DNA from 3 places in the Actinoallomurus liliacearum genome. Region 1 is predicted to be linked to each of the others. Evidence: riboswitches for the same ligand, from Rfam matches in the RefSeq annotation. Region 1 holds a riboswitch; each other region holds the start of a gene.
What was found. A riboswitch is a leader RNA that binds a small molecule or an ion and turns the genes downstream of it on or off. The one in region 1 is predicted to bind cyclic di-AMP.

Region 1 (5,107 bases):
CTTCGACGCGTCGGCGACGAGCACGTCGCTCACCGGTACGCCGTCCGCGCGCGCCATCCGGAGCAGGTCCGTGCGCAACGGCCCGGCGGGCATCGAGGTGAAGGAGTTGAACAGCGGCTCGACCACCACCGGGTAGGCGTACGAGACGGCGGTGACGAGCAGGAAGCCGCCGACGGCCGCGCCCGCCCACCAGTGCCGCGGAAAGCGGCGGATGAGCAGGTGCAGGCCGAGCAGCGCGACGATCCAGATGACGAGGCTCACCCCGAACCCGGTGAGCCGGTCGCCGAACCACGATCCCCAGCCCTGGGTCGACAGGCCGTACCGTCGCAGCACCGACTCCGACCACGCGCCGAACGGCAGCGCGACCAGCTGGGTCAGCGCGGACAGCACCAGCGCGACGGCGATCAGCCGCAGGCCCCACCGCCACGGCGCGGGCCTGGTGTCCGACGGGGACGGCCGCCTGACGACCCTGCCGAGCAGCCGGGCGCCCCAGGGCGTCAGGCCGAGGACGAGGACCACCACCAGGCCGGCGGCGAGCCCGGCGTACGCCGGACCGTCCATGGCCGCGCTGAACCTCTCGTTGCGCGCGATCTGCTCCCGCGTGAAGTCGAGCGCCGGATCCGCGGCGGCCCGCCCGCCGGACAGCGGATGCCAGGGGGTCACCGCCGCCACGACGACGACCAGCAGCGCGCCCAGCACCGCGGCGGCGACGGCCGCGGCGCGCCGGGGCGCCCCGCGCGGCTCCACTCGGGGAGCGGACCCGAGATCGGCCTCGGTGCGCACGGGCGACCCGGCGCCCTCCTGCTCGCCGGCCTCCGTCAAGTGAGCTCCTTCCGCAGGTAGGCCCGCCACTGCGCGGCGAACCGGCTCGCGTCGACGCCGAGCACGTCACGCAGGGCGCGGTCCTCGATGCGCGGGTCGCCGGCGTCGCCGGGTACGGCCTCGGCGGTCCGGTACACCCGGACCAGCCTGCCCTCACCGTAGCGCTCCGCGATCATCCGGCAGGCCAGCCACGCCTCCTCGTACGCGGCGGACAGGCGTTCGCCCGACCCGGTGAAGGCGCTCCGACCCGGCGGCGCCGCCGGCAGGCCGTCGGAGGAGATCAGACCGGCCAGCTCGCGCGCCGCCGCCCGCGTCGAGACACCGGCGTCCTTGTAGCCGACGTAGTCGGCCAGCCCTTCGACCAGCCACATGGGCGTGTGGCCGTCGCGGGCGCCGCCCATCGCGACGTGGACGAGTTCGTGGGTGAGGACGACGTGCCGGCCGAGGCCGTTCAGCCGGCCGAAGGCGGTGGGGGTGATGACCACGCGGTCCACGCCGCCGTCGGCCTCGCCCGCGCCGCCGCTGACGGTCGCGAGCGCGGCGATGTCGCCGAGGTTCCGGACGTCCCCGACGAGCTCCTCGGCCTGCTGCTCCGTCGCGGGCGCGAGCGCCACGACGCGCCGTGCCCAGCGGTCGCCCACGACCTTCGAGACCAGGCCGACCCCGGTGTCCAGCCGCCGGGCGATGTCGCGGAGTTCGGCGGTCCGCGTCTCCGCGCCCTCGGTGACTCCGGTGCCGTCTCCGACCCCCGTGCCGCCCTCGCCGAGGACCAGGCTGCGTTTGCCACGGATGACGGTCAGGTCCGGTCCGTCCCAGATCTGCGGATCGTCGCGCAGGCCGTGCGTGGAGCCGTCGCCGGACACGACCCAGCCGGTGCCCTGGTGCCGCTGGAAGGTGAGGTACTGGGTGTAGGCGGCGTCCTTCGTGTCGAAGCCGCGCAGCCGGTAGGTGAGCGTCAGCCGCGCCGTCCAGCCGTCGTCGGCGGCCGCCGCGGCGCGGGTGTCCGCGAGCGACTCGCGCCACGCCGCCAGGGGGACCTTCGCCAGGTTGTCGAACAGCGTCTCCTGCCCGGCGCGGAACGCCTGCGCCGACGGGTCGACGGTGGCGAGGAAGGCCGTGCGGTCATGAGTGAGGACGGCGCGGGAGCGGCGTTGCAGCAGCGTCGTCACCGTCGCCGGGCTCGGCGCGGGCACCGTGGCCGCGCTCCGCAACGAGGCGGCCGCGTGCCCCGTCTCGCGGTGCAGGGCCGCGTAGCCGACCGCGGTGACCAGTTGCAGCGCGATCGCCACCCCGGTCAGCGCGGCGACCCGTCCCTGCCAGGTGCCCGCCGATGACATGCGCGTGATGGTAGCGGGCGAAACTGAGAACGCCGGGGCCGTCCGTGCGGACGACCCCGGCGATGATCAGCGGACTCGGCACCGGATGGCGCGCCATCGCGGTGCCGGCCCGGCGGACGGTCCGGCTCAGTACGGCCGGGCCGCGCCGTAGAACGCGTGCTTGTAGTAGCTGTTGTTGTCGATCCGGATCTGCTTGATCCGCGTGCCGGTGTGCGACGCGTGGATCATGTAGATCTTGTGGCCGACGACCTTGGAGATGATCCCGGTGTGCTGGTTGCCGTTGAAGTACACCAGGTCACCGGCCGCGAGGTTCTTCCAGCGAATGTGCCGCTTGATGTGACGGTGCTGCTGGCCCGCGGTGCGCGGCAGCCGGACGCCGGCCTTGCGGTAGGAGTACTGCACCAGACCGGAGCAGTCGAACGTCTTGGGCCCGGCGCCCCCGTAGCGGTACCACTTGCCGATCTGCTTGCGGGCGATCGAGACCGCCTCCAGACCGACCTTGTGCCGCTGGCTCCAGGACTTGTGCTTCGTCGTCGCCTTGGCAACGGTGACGGCCGTCTGGGGGGTCGCGGCGTGCGCGGCGGTGGCCGTCAGGGCGACGGGTGCGAGGACCGCACCCGCGGCGACCATGCCTCCGGCGAGGCGGAGGCGCAGGGACGAAGCGGTCGAGGGGTTGCGAGACAGAGGTCTCTCCTTCCACTACGCCTACCGGGTTAGCTGTCGGGTTCGGGCTGGAAGCCGCCCTACGGCATGCCTGCGGGAGAACAGGCGCCCCGATTCACCCCCGTGAAAGCCGCGCCTTTCGGCGCGGTCGGTTCCCCGGCCCCGTGTGCCCACGGATTAGGCGTGCACGGCCACCCGCGGCCCGGTCGGGCCACTTCGGTGATGACCGTGTCTCTGCATCTCTGACAGACCGGAAGCGGCGTGTCCGCACGGCGCGTGTCGAACCGCACCCCGCTGACCGAGGCCCCCTCCGGCCGAGCGGCACATGGCGTGCGCCGCGATCCGCACCGTCGGTGCGGAAGATTCGAAAGGTGTCGACGCCGGCAGGCCGACCGGATCCGGTCCGCGCCTCGGTGCGCCGGCCGGGAGTCCGTCCCCCCGGCCTGTCGGCGTCCGTTGTTCAGTTGTCGGTCGGTCTCAGATGAGCCGGCCGCCGCCCATGAAGGTCGAGGTGTACCAGGCGTCGCTGAGGTTGGAGATCTTCACGACGTCGCCGGTGTGCGGGGCGTGCAGGAACTTGCCGTTGCCCAGGTAGAACCCGACGTGCCCGAGGTCATGGAAGAAGACGAGGTCACCGGGCTGCAGGTCGGCCTTGGAGATCCGGCGGCTGGCGTCCCACTGGTCCGGTACCCAGTGGTTGAGCTTGATGCCGACCTTGCGGTAGGCGACCATCGTGATCCCGGAGCAGTCCCAGGTGCTCGGGCCCGAGCCGCCGAAGACGTACGGCTTGCCGAGCTGGGCGCAGGCGAACTTCAGCACGGTCTCCGCCTTGCCCGAGGCGAGGACCGAGCAGTTCTCCTTGGAACTGCCCGGATCGATGCCGGCGCCGAGCTTGCGGACCAGCTTGAGCTGCCGCTGGATGGCCGCGTTGGCCTGCTTGCGCTGCGTCTCGAGCTGGTTCTTCTTGGCCGTGAGCTGCTGGGCGGCCTGGACGCGCAGCGCCTGCTCACGCTCCAGCCGCTGCGCGGAGGCGAGGTACTGCTGGAACTCCGCCGACCGGTTGTGCGCGATCTGGTTGAACGCCGACATCTGCGAGAGCACGGCGTCCGGGTCCTTGGAGCTCACCAGCTCGGGGATCGAGCCGTTGTCCCCGGTCTTGTAGGCGTCGACGGCGAGCTGCGCGACCCGCAGCCGCAGCTGCTGGAAGGTCTTGCGCTCGGCCTGCACCGACTTGCTCAGCGCGTTGACCCGGCTCTGGGCCGCCTTCCAGTCCGCCTTGGTCTGGTTGTACTGGTTGCTCAGCTGGTCGACCTTGTCGTTCAGCTGCGCGAGCTCCTTCTTCGCCGCGCTCAGCGAAGAGCCGGGGTCCGCGTGCGCGGGAACCCCCGGCAGGGCGAGCCCCGCGACGGCGACGAACCCGACGGTCGTCAGGAACCGGCGGCCGGTCCTGGGCATGATCGTACGCTCCTTGGCCATGATGATCCGTTCCTAGAGCGCGCCCGCGCCGACGTAATGCGAGCTGTACCAGGGGTTGCTCAGGCTGTCGATCTTGACGTACGAGCCCGTGTGCGGCGAGTGGATGAACTTGCCGCCGCCCACGTAGATGCCGACGTGCCCGAGGTTGTCGAAGAAGACCAGGTCGCCGGGGGACAGGGCGGACTGGGGAGTGACCCTGGTGGTGGCGTCGTACTGGTCCGGGACGACGCGGGGAATGGTCCTCCCCGCCGCCGCGTAGGCCTTCATCGTGAAGCCGGAGCAGTCGTACCGCGGGCCGGTGCCGCCGTAGAGGTACGGCGTACCGCACTTGCTGTAGGCCCACTCGAGTACGGTCCGCGCCTTGCCGGTCGCCGAGCCGTGGTAGCCACCGCCGCAGTTGCTCGCCACGGGACCGCTGTCACCGCCGCCGGAGTCCGCCGCCGGGCCCAGCTTCTTGACCAGGGCCTTCTGCTGCTCGACCGACTTCTCGATGGTCTTCTTCTTGGCGAGGAGAGCGTTCTTCTTCTGCACCAGGTCGGTGGTGCCCTGCTCGGCCTGCGCCTGCTGCCGCTGCAGCAACTGGGCGGCGTTGAGGAACTGGGCGAGCTCGGTGGAGCGGTTCTTGGACAGCTGCGCGAAGGCCGACATCTGGTCGAGCACCGTCTGCGGGTCCTTGGCCGAGACCAGGGCGGGGATGTCGGCGCCGTTCGAGCCGTTCTTGTACGCGGACGCGGCCATCTGCGCGACGCGGACGCGGAGCTCGGCCCACGACTGGCGCTGCTGCTTGACCGAGGCCTTGAGCGCCTTCA
Region 2 (5,107 bases), on a different contig from region 1:
GAGCGGCAGCCGGGCGGTGCCCCTGGTCGCGGTGGCCCACGGGAGCCGTGATCCACGTGCGGCGGCGACGGTCGAGGAACTTCTCGATCTTGTACGTCGTTCCTCGGGGGTGCGGGTCGTGACCTCGTATCTCGACCACGCTCCCCCCGCACCGGGGCAGGCGCTCGGTGGTCTCGTCGGAGAGGGGGCCGACGAGGCCGTCGTGCTCCCCCTCCTGCTCACGGCCGCCTATCACAGCAAGACCGACATCCCCGGCGCGCTGCGGGAGGCTCGGGCGGCCCACCCGCGGCTGGCGCTGCACTACGGCGCCACGCTCGGCCCCCACCCGCTGATGACGGGCGCCCTGGAACGGCGGCTCGCCGAGGTGGGCGTCCGGCCCGACCCGGAGACGGCCGTGGTGCTCGCCGCGGCCGGCTCCAGCGATCCGGCCGCGAACGCGACGATCGGCCGGATGGCGCGCGACTGGGGCGGCTGGCGCGCCGTCGTCCCCGCGTACGCCTCCGCGGCCCGCCCCACGCCCCCCGAGGCCGTACGCGCGCTGTACGCCGCGGGGGCGCGGCGTGTGGTGGTGGCGTCGTACTTCCTGGCCCCGGGCTTCTTCGCGGACAAGGTACGGGACGAGTCCCTGGCGGCGGGCGCCGTGGCCGTCTCACCGGCTCTGGGCGCCGCCCCGGAGCTGGCGGAGATCGCCGCGCAGCGCTATCGCGAGGCCCTCATCCGGGCCGACCTCGTCGCGGCCGCGGGCTGAGCGACCTTCCTCCGGCCGGCCGGACCCCCGCACCGGACCTCTCCTCCTGCCGCGGGAACACCGGGCCGGGCGTCTCCTCCTGCCGCGGGAACACCGGGCCGGGCGTCTCCTCCTGCCGCGGGAACACCGGGCCGGGCGTCTCCTCCTGCCGGCCGGAACGCCGTGTTGAGCGATCTTCTTCGACTGGCCGCGACGCCCTATGCCGTAAGGCTTTTCGGCCCGTCCGCAATTATGATCATTTCCAGGTTTCGTGATTCTTTTTCCTTATCCGGAAATTGATCACGGCAGGCCGCGACGCAATAACGATCACTTATTCCAATGGATCATGTGAGCCATGTCGCAAACCTGGGGTATTTGGTCCGTCGGTATTTGTCTGCTATGTTCGCCTAAGTCCGGCGGACGCCCCCCATGCGCCTCCCGGATGCCCGCCGGTGACGGCCGGCCCACCAGCGCGAACGGCGCGGCGCGAAGAAGCGTGTGAGGGCCTCCGTGAAGACCGGACGGTTCATATCCAATATCACGCCACTCCCGTGGAGAACCCCTTGATCCATATGGAGCGGGAGCGGCAACGTCGAGTCCGTGAAGATCACGGAGCCGGGGACCCACAAGAAGTCCCGGGGTGAATCGGTACACCTGTCGTGCCGTAGGGCGACTTCCACGCCCGAACCCGTCAGCTAACCCGGTAGGCGTCTGGAAGTAAGGAGCTTAGAACCTCGTCCGCGAGTCCTCCCTGATCTGAATATCCGGTCGTTCGTCCCTACCCCTGGGACCGTACGGCCAGACCCTGTCTCTTTGTTCGTGCCGTCCGCGCAAGCGGGCGACCCGCTGAATCCGCACATCGCGGAACCGGGGACCCACCAGAAGTCCCGGGGTGAATCGGCACATCTCTCGTGCCGTAGGGCAGCTTCCACGCCCGAACCCGTCAGCTAACCCGGTAAGCGGCATGGAAGCCGAAGGAGTACCCCCCGTGTCCCCTCGACACGCCAAACCCCTCTTTGCATCGAAGAAGAAGTGCCTCACCGGCCTCGTCGCCGGTGCCGTGACCGCCGGCGCCGCGGCGATGGCCGTCGCCACCGCGGCACCCGCCGTCTCCGCGCAGACCCCCACCGCGTCCCGTCCCGCCGCCCACCAGGCCGGTCAGGTACCCGCACCTCGTACGGGTAAGGCGGCGAAGCACGCCCGCCCGGTGAACGACAACCCGCACATCAAGGTGCACACCGTCGCCGAGCAGAAGGCGAAGAGGGTGCCCACCGCGGCGGACGTCGTGAAGCTCGCCGTGTCCCAGGTCGGCACGAGCGAGAACGCGACCGGCGGCAGCAAGTTCAACCAGTGGTTCATGACCACCCCGTACGCCAAGGCCGGTGCCGCGCGCGACGGCGGGTCGGTCAACGACTACGCCAACGCCTCCTGGTGCGACATGTTCGTCACCTGGGTCGGCGACCAGCTCGGCGTCAAGGGCATGGGCGGCGACGCGTTCACCCCCTCCCACGCCAAGTGGTTCATCTCGCAGGGCCGCTGGGGCACCACTCCCAGGCCCGGCGCGGTCGTCTTCTTCTCCTGGAACGGCAGCGGCGTCGACAACATCGATCACGTGGGCCTGGTCATCAAGGACAACGGCGACGGAACGATCCAGACCGTCGAGGGCAACACGGACGACGCCGTGAAGGTCCGGACGCGTAACACCTCCACCGTCGTGGGCTACGGCTACCCGGAGTACCCCCAGTAATTCACCCGTCGATGCGTGCCGTGCCGCCGTCGGCGACGCGGCACGCGCCGACCTCCCTTCCCGGGTCGCTCCCCGGATCTCTCCTCACCCCTCCCCCGGTACCCCCGTGCCCTCATCCCCCCATGCCCCCGAAAGGAAAGCGATGATCAGGTTCTCGACGAAGGCCATCGCCGGCATCGCCGCAGGCGTCGCTCTGGCCGGCGGCGGTGTGACCACCGCCCTCGCCTACGGCGGCACCTCGGAGGCGGCGGCGTCGCCGCAGGCGCAGAACGCCCCCGCGCAGGCCGAGAAGCGCGTCGACAGCGCCACCCAGGACCGGATGCTCGTGGCGGTCAAGAAGGACAAGGACCCCAAGAAGGAGAAGGACGCCAAGGCGGCGGCGCTGCCGGGCGGCGTCTCCACCGCCACGTCCTTCTGGGACCCGTCGACGGCGTCGGGCAAGCCGATGTCGTACCACACGATCGCCAGCCCGTACTGGCCGCTCGGCACGAAGGTGAAGATCACCTACAACGGCAAGAGCGAGATCGGGGTCGTCGAGGACTTCGGCCCGGCGGAGTGGGCGGTCGCCCAGCACAACCCGCCGGCGCTCATCGACCTGTCGGAGAAGATGATGCAGCACCTCACCGGCACCGCCTCGAACTCGATCACCATCAAGTTCCAGGTGCTCGAGCTGGGCAAGGGTGGCGTGTACCGCCACTCCGGCACCGGCTTCGACACGGCCACCGGCAAGGCGTAACCCGCTCCCCCTCGCCTGCCGGCCGGACGGCGCGGGATCCCCTCTCGGGATCCCGCGCCGTTGTTCTGTCTCCGGTGACGATGCTTGCCGGGAAGGAGTGAACTGAGGTTCAATCCTTGTGTGCCGTACCGCCGTACGCCCCGCGTCGAGGCCCGGCTCAGCGCGTCGCGGGAGCGCATCCGGGCCGCCGCGCTGGCCGTCGTGGCCGAGCGGGGCTACGCCGGATGTTCGATCGCCGCCGTCGCCCGGCGGGCGGGGGTGGCGACCGGCAGCGTCTACCGCCACTTCCCGTCGAAGTCCGAGTTGGTCGCCGAGGTGTTCCGGGTGGCCTCACAGCGCGAGGTGGACGCGTTCGCGCGCGCCGCGTCGCCGGCGCGACCGGCGGCCGAGAGCGTCGCGGCGGTGATCGAGACCTTCGCGGGCCGGGCCCTGCGCGCCCCCCGCATGGCGTACGCGCTCCTCGCCGAGCCGGTGGACCCCGCCGTCGACGCCGAACGGCTGGTCTTCCGCCGGGCGTACGCCGCCGTCCTGGCCGGGCTCATCGGCCGCGGCATCGCCGCCGGCGAACTCCCCGACCAGGACGTCGAGGTCAGCGCCGCCGCGCTCGTCGGCGCCATCGGCGAGGCCCTCGTCGGCCCGCTCGCGGTCGGCGCGACACGGTCTGCCGACCCGTATCCGCCCGCCGCCCCGGCCGTCCCGGCCCGTACGGACGCGGCGGCGCGCGACCGGGTCCGGGCCGACCTGATCTTCAATCTCACCTCCTTCGCCCAGCGCAGCATCGGAGCGGTCAGTGCCAACACATGAGGTCTTCAACCAGGTCCCGCCGCTGATCGGCCACGACGTGGCCGACGATCCGGCTCTTCTCGACGGGATCTTCCGGGAGGGCGGTGGCTGGGCGGCCGAGGCCGTCCACGAGCTGGGCCGGCTGGCCGGCACCGAGCAGGCCCGGGAATGGGGCCGGCTCGCCAACGAGCACCCGCCGGTGCTGCGGACCCACGACCGGTACGGCCGGCGCGTCGACGAGGTGGAGTTCCACCCGGCCTGGCATGAGCTGATGCGGGTCGCCGTCGGCCATGGGCTGCACGCCCGCGCCTGGACGGAACGCTCCGGGGCGCACGTCGCCCGCGCGGCCAAGTTCTACGTCTGGCGGGTCGACGCCGGTCACGGCTGCCCGATCTCGATGACCTACGCCGCCGTACCGGCGCTGCGCCACGCGCCCGAGCTGGCCCGGCAGTACGAACCGCTGCTGACGTCCGACACGTACGACTTCGGATTGCGGACCCCGGCGGACAAGCGCGGCATCCTCGCCGGCATGTCGATGACGGAGAAGCAGGGCGGGTCCGACGTCCGGGCGAACACGACGCGGGCGGTGCCGCAACCCGACGGCACGTACCTGCTGACCGGCCACAAGTGGTTCACGAGCGCGCCGATGTGCGACGTGTTCCTCGTCCTCGCGCAGGCGCCGGAGGGCCTCACCTGTTTCCTGCTGCCCCGCGTGCTGCCCGACGGCACCCGCAACGCCATCCGCCTGCAGCGGCTCAAGGACAAGCTGGGCAACCGCTCGAACGCGTCCGCCGAGGTCGAGTACGAGGAGGCGGTCGCCTGGCGCGTCGGCGACGAGGGGCTGGGCGTCCGCACCATCATCGAGATGGTCAACATGACCCGGCTCGACTGCGTCGTCGGCGCGGCCGCCGGGATGCGCGAGGGCCTCGTCCAGGCCGCCCACCACGCCGCGCACCGGCAGGCCTTCGGCCGGTACCTCGTCGACCAGCCGCTGATGCGCAACGTCCTGGCCGACCTGGCCGTCGAGTCCGAGGCGGCGACCGTCCTGATGCTCCGCCTGGCGGGGGCGACCGACCGGGGTGAGACCGCGTTCAAGCGGCTCGGGCTCGCCGTG
Region 3 (5,107 bases), on a different contig from region 1:
GCGGTACTTCGAAGGTACCTCTAGCCCCTACCACCGCCCAGGGGGTCATGCGCCGGGGCGGGGCGGCCTCAGGAGTAACCGAACCGGCCGCGATGACACGTCCGGCACGGCCCGCCCCGGGGGAGCCCGGGGCGGGCCGTCACGAGGAATCAGACCGGTAGCACTGCCGTTCCGCCGCTCACCTCGCTAGCAGCAGCAGCCGCACCCGCCCCACCAGTACCAGTAGGAAGTGCGCTTGTAGTAGGAGTACGAGTAACTACTCGTCGTGCCGCTCGTCGTCCGCCAGTGCCGCAGGGGCGCGCGCCCGTACCGCAGGTGTGCGCGCCTGTGCCGCAGGAACGCGCGCCCGTGCCGGTGCCGAGTGACGCGGGAGTAACTTGCGGCGACGGAGTGCTGCGGGGTGATCGTCGCCGTCTGTGCGTTTGCCGGCCCGGCTGCGCCGAGCGTCGCGACCGTTGCTCCCGCGAAGGCCAGGCCAGAGACCGCTACTCCCATCCGGCGCGAAATACCCATGGAAGATACCTCCTTCGGTACGGCTCGCGCGCGACGATTCGGCAGCCACGCGCGTCATTTGAGAACATTTAGATGTATGTCCCGATATCAGGTGACATCACAGTGACTTCGAAAGTCAACGGTTCATTGTGGTGATGAGTGAAATTTGAAGGCCGCTTAGCATTCTCTTGCCGATGCCCGCCCGCCGGATCGTTGCGGCATGGGCGGTGAAAGGGCGGGTAATGTTCTGACCGTGTCGGGGGCAGGTGACGGGATCATGTCGTGCGCGGGGTATAGAAGCCGACGTCCCGGTTGTCCACCGAGCGCGCCCAGCGAAGGGCGCAAGAAGCCAGGTGTGCCACGAATGGTTCGTCGCCGTAATGAGAGGTCCATTGCCCGGCCGCCCCGCAACGGGCGCATCCTCGCACTCGCCGTCCTCCTTTGCGGCGTTTCCGGGGTGCTCGCGCCGGCGCAGGCGCGCGCGAGCCAGGCGGCGATCGGGCGGGTCGAGCGGATGGGCGCCCTGCCCCGAGGCGACGGCCATGGCAAATGGGTGCGCGTCGCCATGCACGTCGGGAACGGGAAGTTCAACAAGAACTACACGACCGTGCTCAGCCCCACCGTCAATCGCGGCCTGCAGCAGGTGTCGAACACCAACGTGAGCGGACGGACCAATACCCAAGTGGCCTTCTGCCGGAAGAGGCACAGAATCTGCAGGATCTCTCAGCGGATGGGCGCCCGCTGGGGCTGGTGACGCCCATCCGCGCCCGAGCCTCCGCCGCGACGCGGTTCAGGCCCCTCGCGGGCGTTGCCCGATCGGCGCGAGGTGGTCGAGGAACCACTCCCGTGCCAACTCCGCGACCGTCTCGAGGGCACCGGGCTCCTCGAACAGATGGGTGGCGCCCGGAACGATCTCGAGCCGGCTCTCGCAGCGCATAAGGGCCTGGGCCTGGCGGTTCAGCTCGATGACGACCTCGTCCCGGCCTCCGACGATCAGCAACGTGGGCGCGGTCACCTGCCGGAGGCGGGGTGCGGCGAGGTCGGGTCGGCCGCCACGGGAGACGACCGCGGCGACGTCCGCCCGGGGTTGGGCGGCGGCCCACAGCGCGGCGGCCGCTCCGGTGCTGGCGCCGAAGTAGCCGACGCGCCGCCCGCTCGCCTCGGGGCGGGCGCACAGCCAGGCGGTGGTGTCGATGAGGCGCCGGGCCAGCAGCCCGATGTCGAACACGTTGGCGCGGTCGGCCTCCTCTGCCGCGGTGAGCAGGTCGAACAGCAGCGTCCCGAGCCCCACCTGGTTCAACGCGGTGGCCACGAAGCGGTTGCGCGGGCTCCGGCGGCTGCTGCCACTGCCGTGGGCGAACATGACGAACCCGAGCGGTGGTTCGGGGACGACCAGGGTGCCGGCCAGCCGGACCGGTCCGGCCTGTATCTCGACCTCTTCCTCGCGCGGGCGGTCATCGTCGAATCGGTGAATGAAGGCCATGGCTCTTTCCCCCTCGCTTCCACGATTCACCGGGACACCGGTGCGGGCCAGAGGCGATGGTCCCTTCGAAAACGAGTAACAACAGTCACATCATTAACAATGGTCACAGCAATCACTTGCGTATACAGCTAGCAGTCTCGACCTCTGGCATTGCGTGCGGCAAGTGACCCACATCACGTAAACTCATCTTTGAGTGAGTGTTTTGTCCCTGCTATGTTCCAATAACTCTCGCGGCGCTCCCCACGCGTCGCCCGCATATCCGTCGGCCACGGCCGGCCTGCCGACCCAGGCGATAGGGCGTTCACAAGACGCCTGCCCGAGCGGGGCCCGACCCGGCCGGTTCATATCCAAATCGCGCTGCTACCGCCGAGCGCTCCGCGGAGTGCGTACGCGAGAGCGGCAACGCCGAGTCCGTGACCTCACGGAGCCGGGGACCCACCGCATCATCGGGGTGAATCGGCACATCCCCCGTGCCGTAGGGCGACTTCCACGCTCGAACCCGTCAGCTAACCCGGTAGGCGTCTGGAAGTAAGGAGTAGAACCTTGCCCGCGCCCATCCCCTGATCCCATCCACCGCCATCGCGATGGCGACCGCCCGGCAGTCTCTTGTATAAGCCGCCCGAATTCGGGCGATCCGCTGAATCCACACCACTGTGGAACCGGGGACCCAAATGTATTACTGGGGTGAATCGGCACTCCCCTCGTGCCGTAGGGCAGCTTCCACGCCCGAACCCGTCAGCTAACCCGGTAAGCGGCATGGAAGCAAGGAGTACCCCCGTGTCCGCTGCCCCTCGACTCGAACGATCCGGAGCACGCATCACCGCCGCCCTGTCGGGCATCGCGTCGGCCGGTCTGGCCGCGTTCATCTTCGCCGCCGGCCCGGCCGAGGCGTCTTCGCTCCCCGCGCAGGCCGGTCGCGCGCCGGCGGGCGCGCCGTCCACCCAGGGAAATCAGGTGACACAGGTTTCCGGCAGAGGGCTGGACGCCGATCCCCGGGGCTCGGACAAGGGCCGGCGGCAGGTGCCGACCGCGGCCGAGGCGCTGAAGGTCGCCCTGTCCCAGGTCGGCACCACCGAGGACGCCGCCGGCGGCAGCAAGTTCAACCAGTGGTTCATGGCCTCGTCGTACGCCAAGCTCGGAGTCGCGCGCGACGGCGGGTCGATCAGCGACTACGCCGACGCGTCCTGGTGCGACATGTTCGTCACCTGGGTCGGCGCCCAGGCAGGGGTCAAGGGCCTCGGTGGCGACGCCTTCACCCCCGCGCACGCCCAGTGGTTCCACGACCAGGGGCGCTGGGGCAGTGCGCCGAAGCCGGGCGCGGTCGTGTTCTTCTCCTGGAACGGCGGCAAGGACATCGACAGCATCGACCACGTCGGCCTGGTCATCAAGGACAACGGCGATGGAACGATCCAGACCGTCGAGGGCAACACCGACGACGCCGTGAAGGTCCGGACCCGCAGCAAGGACTCCGTCGTCGGCTACGGCTACCCCGAGTACGGCCAGTAGCCGCGAACCCGTCCACCCGCCGCCCGGGCGCCGAATCCGCTGGTTCGGGGCGTGGGCGGCTGGCATGCGCGGATGGTTTACTGACGCGATCATCCCGGTTCTGGCGTGAGGAAGGTCAATGGCCCGTTTTGCGCCGCTTGCCCGACTGCCGCGTCCGGCCCGCTGGGCGGTCCGCATCCTGGCCGTGCTCCTGGCTCTCGCGCTCGTGCTCACCCTGTACGGGTGGTGGACGGTCCGGCGGTCGTACCCGCAGGTCGGCGGGCGCGTCACCGTCCCCGGCCTGGGCGCGGACGTCACCGTGCTCCGGGACCGGTGGGGCGTCCCGCAGATCTACGCCGACGACGCCGAGGACCTGATGCGGGCACAGGGCTACGTGCACGCGCAGGACCGGTTCTGGGAGATGGACTTCCGGCGGCACATCACGGCCGGACGGCTGTCGGAACTGTTCGGCAAGACCACCCTCGACACCGACAAGGTCGTCCGTACGCTCGGCTGGCGGCGGGTCGCCGAGCAGGAGCTGCCGCTGCTGCGGCCCGACACCCGGCGTTACCTCGACGCGTACGCCCAGGGCGTGAACGCCTGGCTGGCCCGGCACCGGAACACCGCCACGCAGAGCCTGGAGTACTCCGTGCTGGGCCTGCAGCGCAGCGGCTACCACCCCGAGCCGTGGACCGCCGTCGACTCGCTGTCCTGGCTGAAGGCGATGGCCTGGGACCTGCGCAGCAACATGGACGAGGAGCTGGGCCGCGCGATCGCCGCGACCAAGGTGTCCCCGGCCCGCGTCGACCAGCTGTACCCCGACTATCCGTACGACCGGAACCCGGTGATCGTCCCCGGCGGCGGGGACTCCGGCGGGCGTCCGGGGCCGGCGCCGCGGGCCCGCGCGCTGTCGCCGGCGCTGACCCGCGTCGCCGCCGCCATCCACGCCATGCCGACCATGCTCGGCAACGGCGCCCCGGGCCTGGGCTCCAACTCCTGGGTCGTGTCGGGCGCGCGGACGAACACCGGCAGGCCGCTGCTCGCCAACGACCCGCACCTCGCGCCGCAGATGCCGTCGCTCTGGTACCAGGCCGGACTGCACTGCCGCACCGCGTCGGCCGCCTGCCCCTTCGACGTCACCGGGTTCACGTTCTCCGGCGTCCCGGGTGTGATCATCGGGCACAACGCCCGGATCGCCTGGGGGTTCACGAACCTCGGCCCGGACGTCACCGACCTGTTCCTGGAACGGGTCACCGGCTCGACGTACGAGTACAAGGGCCGTCAGGAGCCCCTCGCCGTCCGGACCGAACAGATCAAGGTGGCCGGCGGCAAGCCCGTCACCCTCACCGTACGGGCGACACGGCACGGGCCGCTGCTGTCCGACGTGATGGACACGGTCCGCACGGCCGGGAACGGCACGGCGGTCGCGCTGCGGTGGACCGCGCTCGACCCGGGCCGGACCGCCGACGCCATCGTGTCGCTGGACACCGCCGGTGACTGGCAGCGGTTCCGCGACGCGGCCCGGCTCTTCGAGGTCCCCGCGCAGAACCTCCTGTACGCCGACGTCGACGGGCACATCGGCTACCAGGCGCCCGGCCGCATCCCGATCCGGTCGAGCGGCGACGGGCGCTGGCCCGCGCAGGGCTG

Region 2: it holds a riboswitch for cyclic di-AMP, as region 1 does, so the genes downstream of both, ABD978_RS24190 (CHAP domain-containing protein) here and ABD978_RS22855 (C40 family peptidase) in region 1, are expected to answer to the same signal.
Region 3: it holds a riboswitch for cyclic di-AMP, as region 1 does, so the genes downstream of both, ABD978_RS08690 (CHAP domain-containing protein) here and ABD978_RS22855 (C40 family peptidase) in region 1, are expected to answer to the same signal.

What each region holds. Positions count from the first base shown of each region.
Region 1 is NZ_BAABHJ010000016.1:36,586-41,692, reverse strand. Features, by position in the region: gene ABD978_RS22865 (M48 family metallopeptidase) at 1-822, opposite strand, end outside; gene ABD978_RS22860 (gluzincin family metallopeptidase) at 819-2,159, opposite strand; gene ABD978_RS22855 (C40 family peptidase) at 2,286-2,789, opposite strand; cyclic di-AMP (ydaO/yuaA leader) riboswitch at 2,847-3,016, opposite strand; gene ABD978_RS22850 (C40 family peptidase) at 3,300-4,277, opposite strand; gene ABD978_RS22845 (C40 family peptidase) at 4,311-5,107, opposite strand, start outside.
Region 2 is NZ_BAABHJ010000017.1:100,959-106,065, forward strand. Features, by position in the region: gene ABD978_RS24185 (sirohydrochlorin chelatase) at 1-748, shown strand, start outside; cyclic di-AMP (ydaO/yuaA leader) riboswitch at 1,308-1,452, shown strand; cyclic di-AMP (ydaO/yuaA leader) riboswitch at 1,562-1,703, shown strand; gene ABD978_RS24190 (CHAP domain-containing protein) at 1,716-2,474, shown strand; gene ABD978_RS24195 (RlpA-like double-psi beta-barrel domain-containing protein) at 2,617-3,210, shown strand; gene ABD978_RS24200 (TetR/AcrR family transcriptional regulator) at 3,331-4,014, shown strand; gene ABD978_RS24205 (isovaleryl-CoA dehydrogenase) at 4,001-5,107, shown strand, end outside.
Region 3 is NZ_BAABHJ010000005.1:209,839-214,945, forward strand. Features, by position in the region: gene ABD978_RS08680 (hypothetical protein) at 857-1,246, shown strand; gene ABD978_RS08685 (dienelactone hydrolase family protein) at 1,283-1,975, opposite strand; cyclic di-AMP (ydaO/yuaA leader) riboswitch at 2,369-2,511, shown strand; cyclic di-AMP (ydaO/yuaA leader) riboswitch at 2,601-2,744, shown strand; gene ABD978_RS08690 (CHAP domain-containing protein) at 2,753-3,481, shown strand; gene ABD978_RS08695 (penicillin acylase family protein) at 3,600-5,107, shown strand, end outside.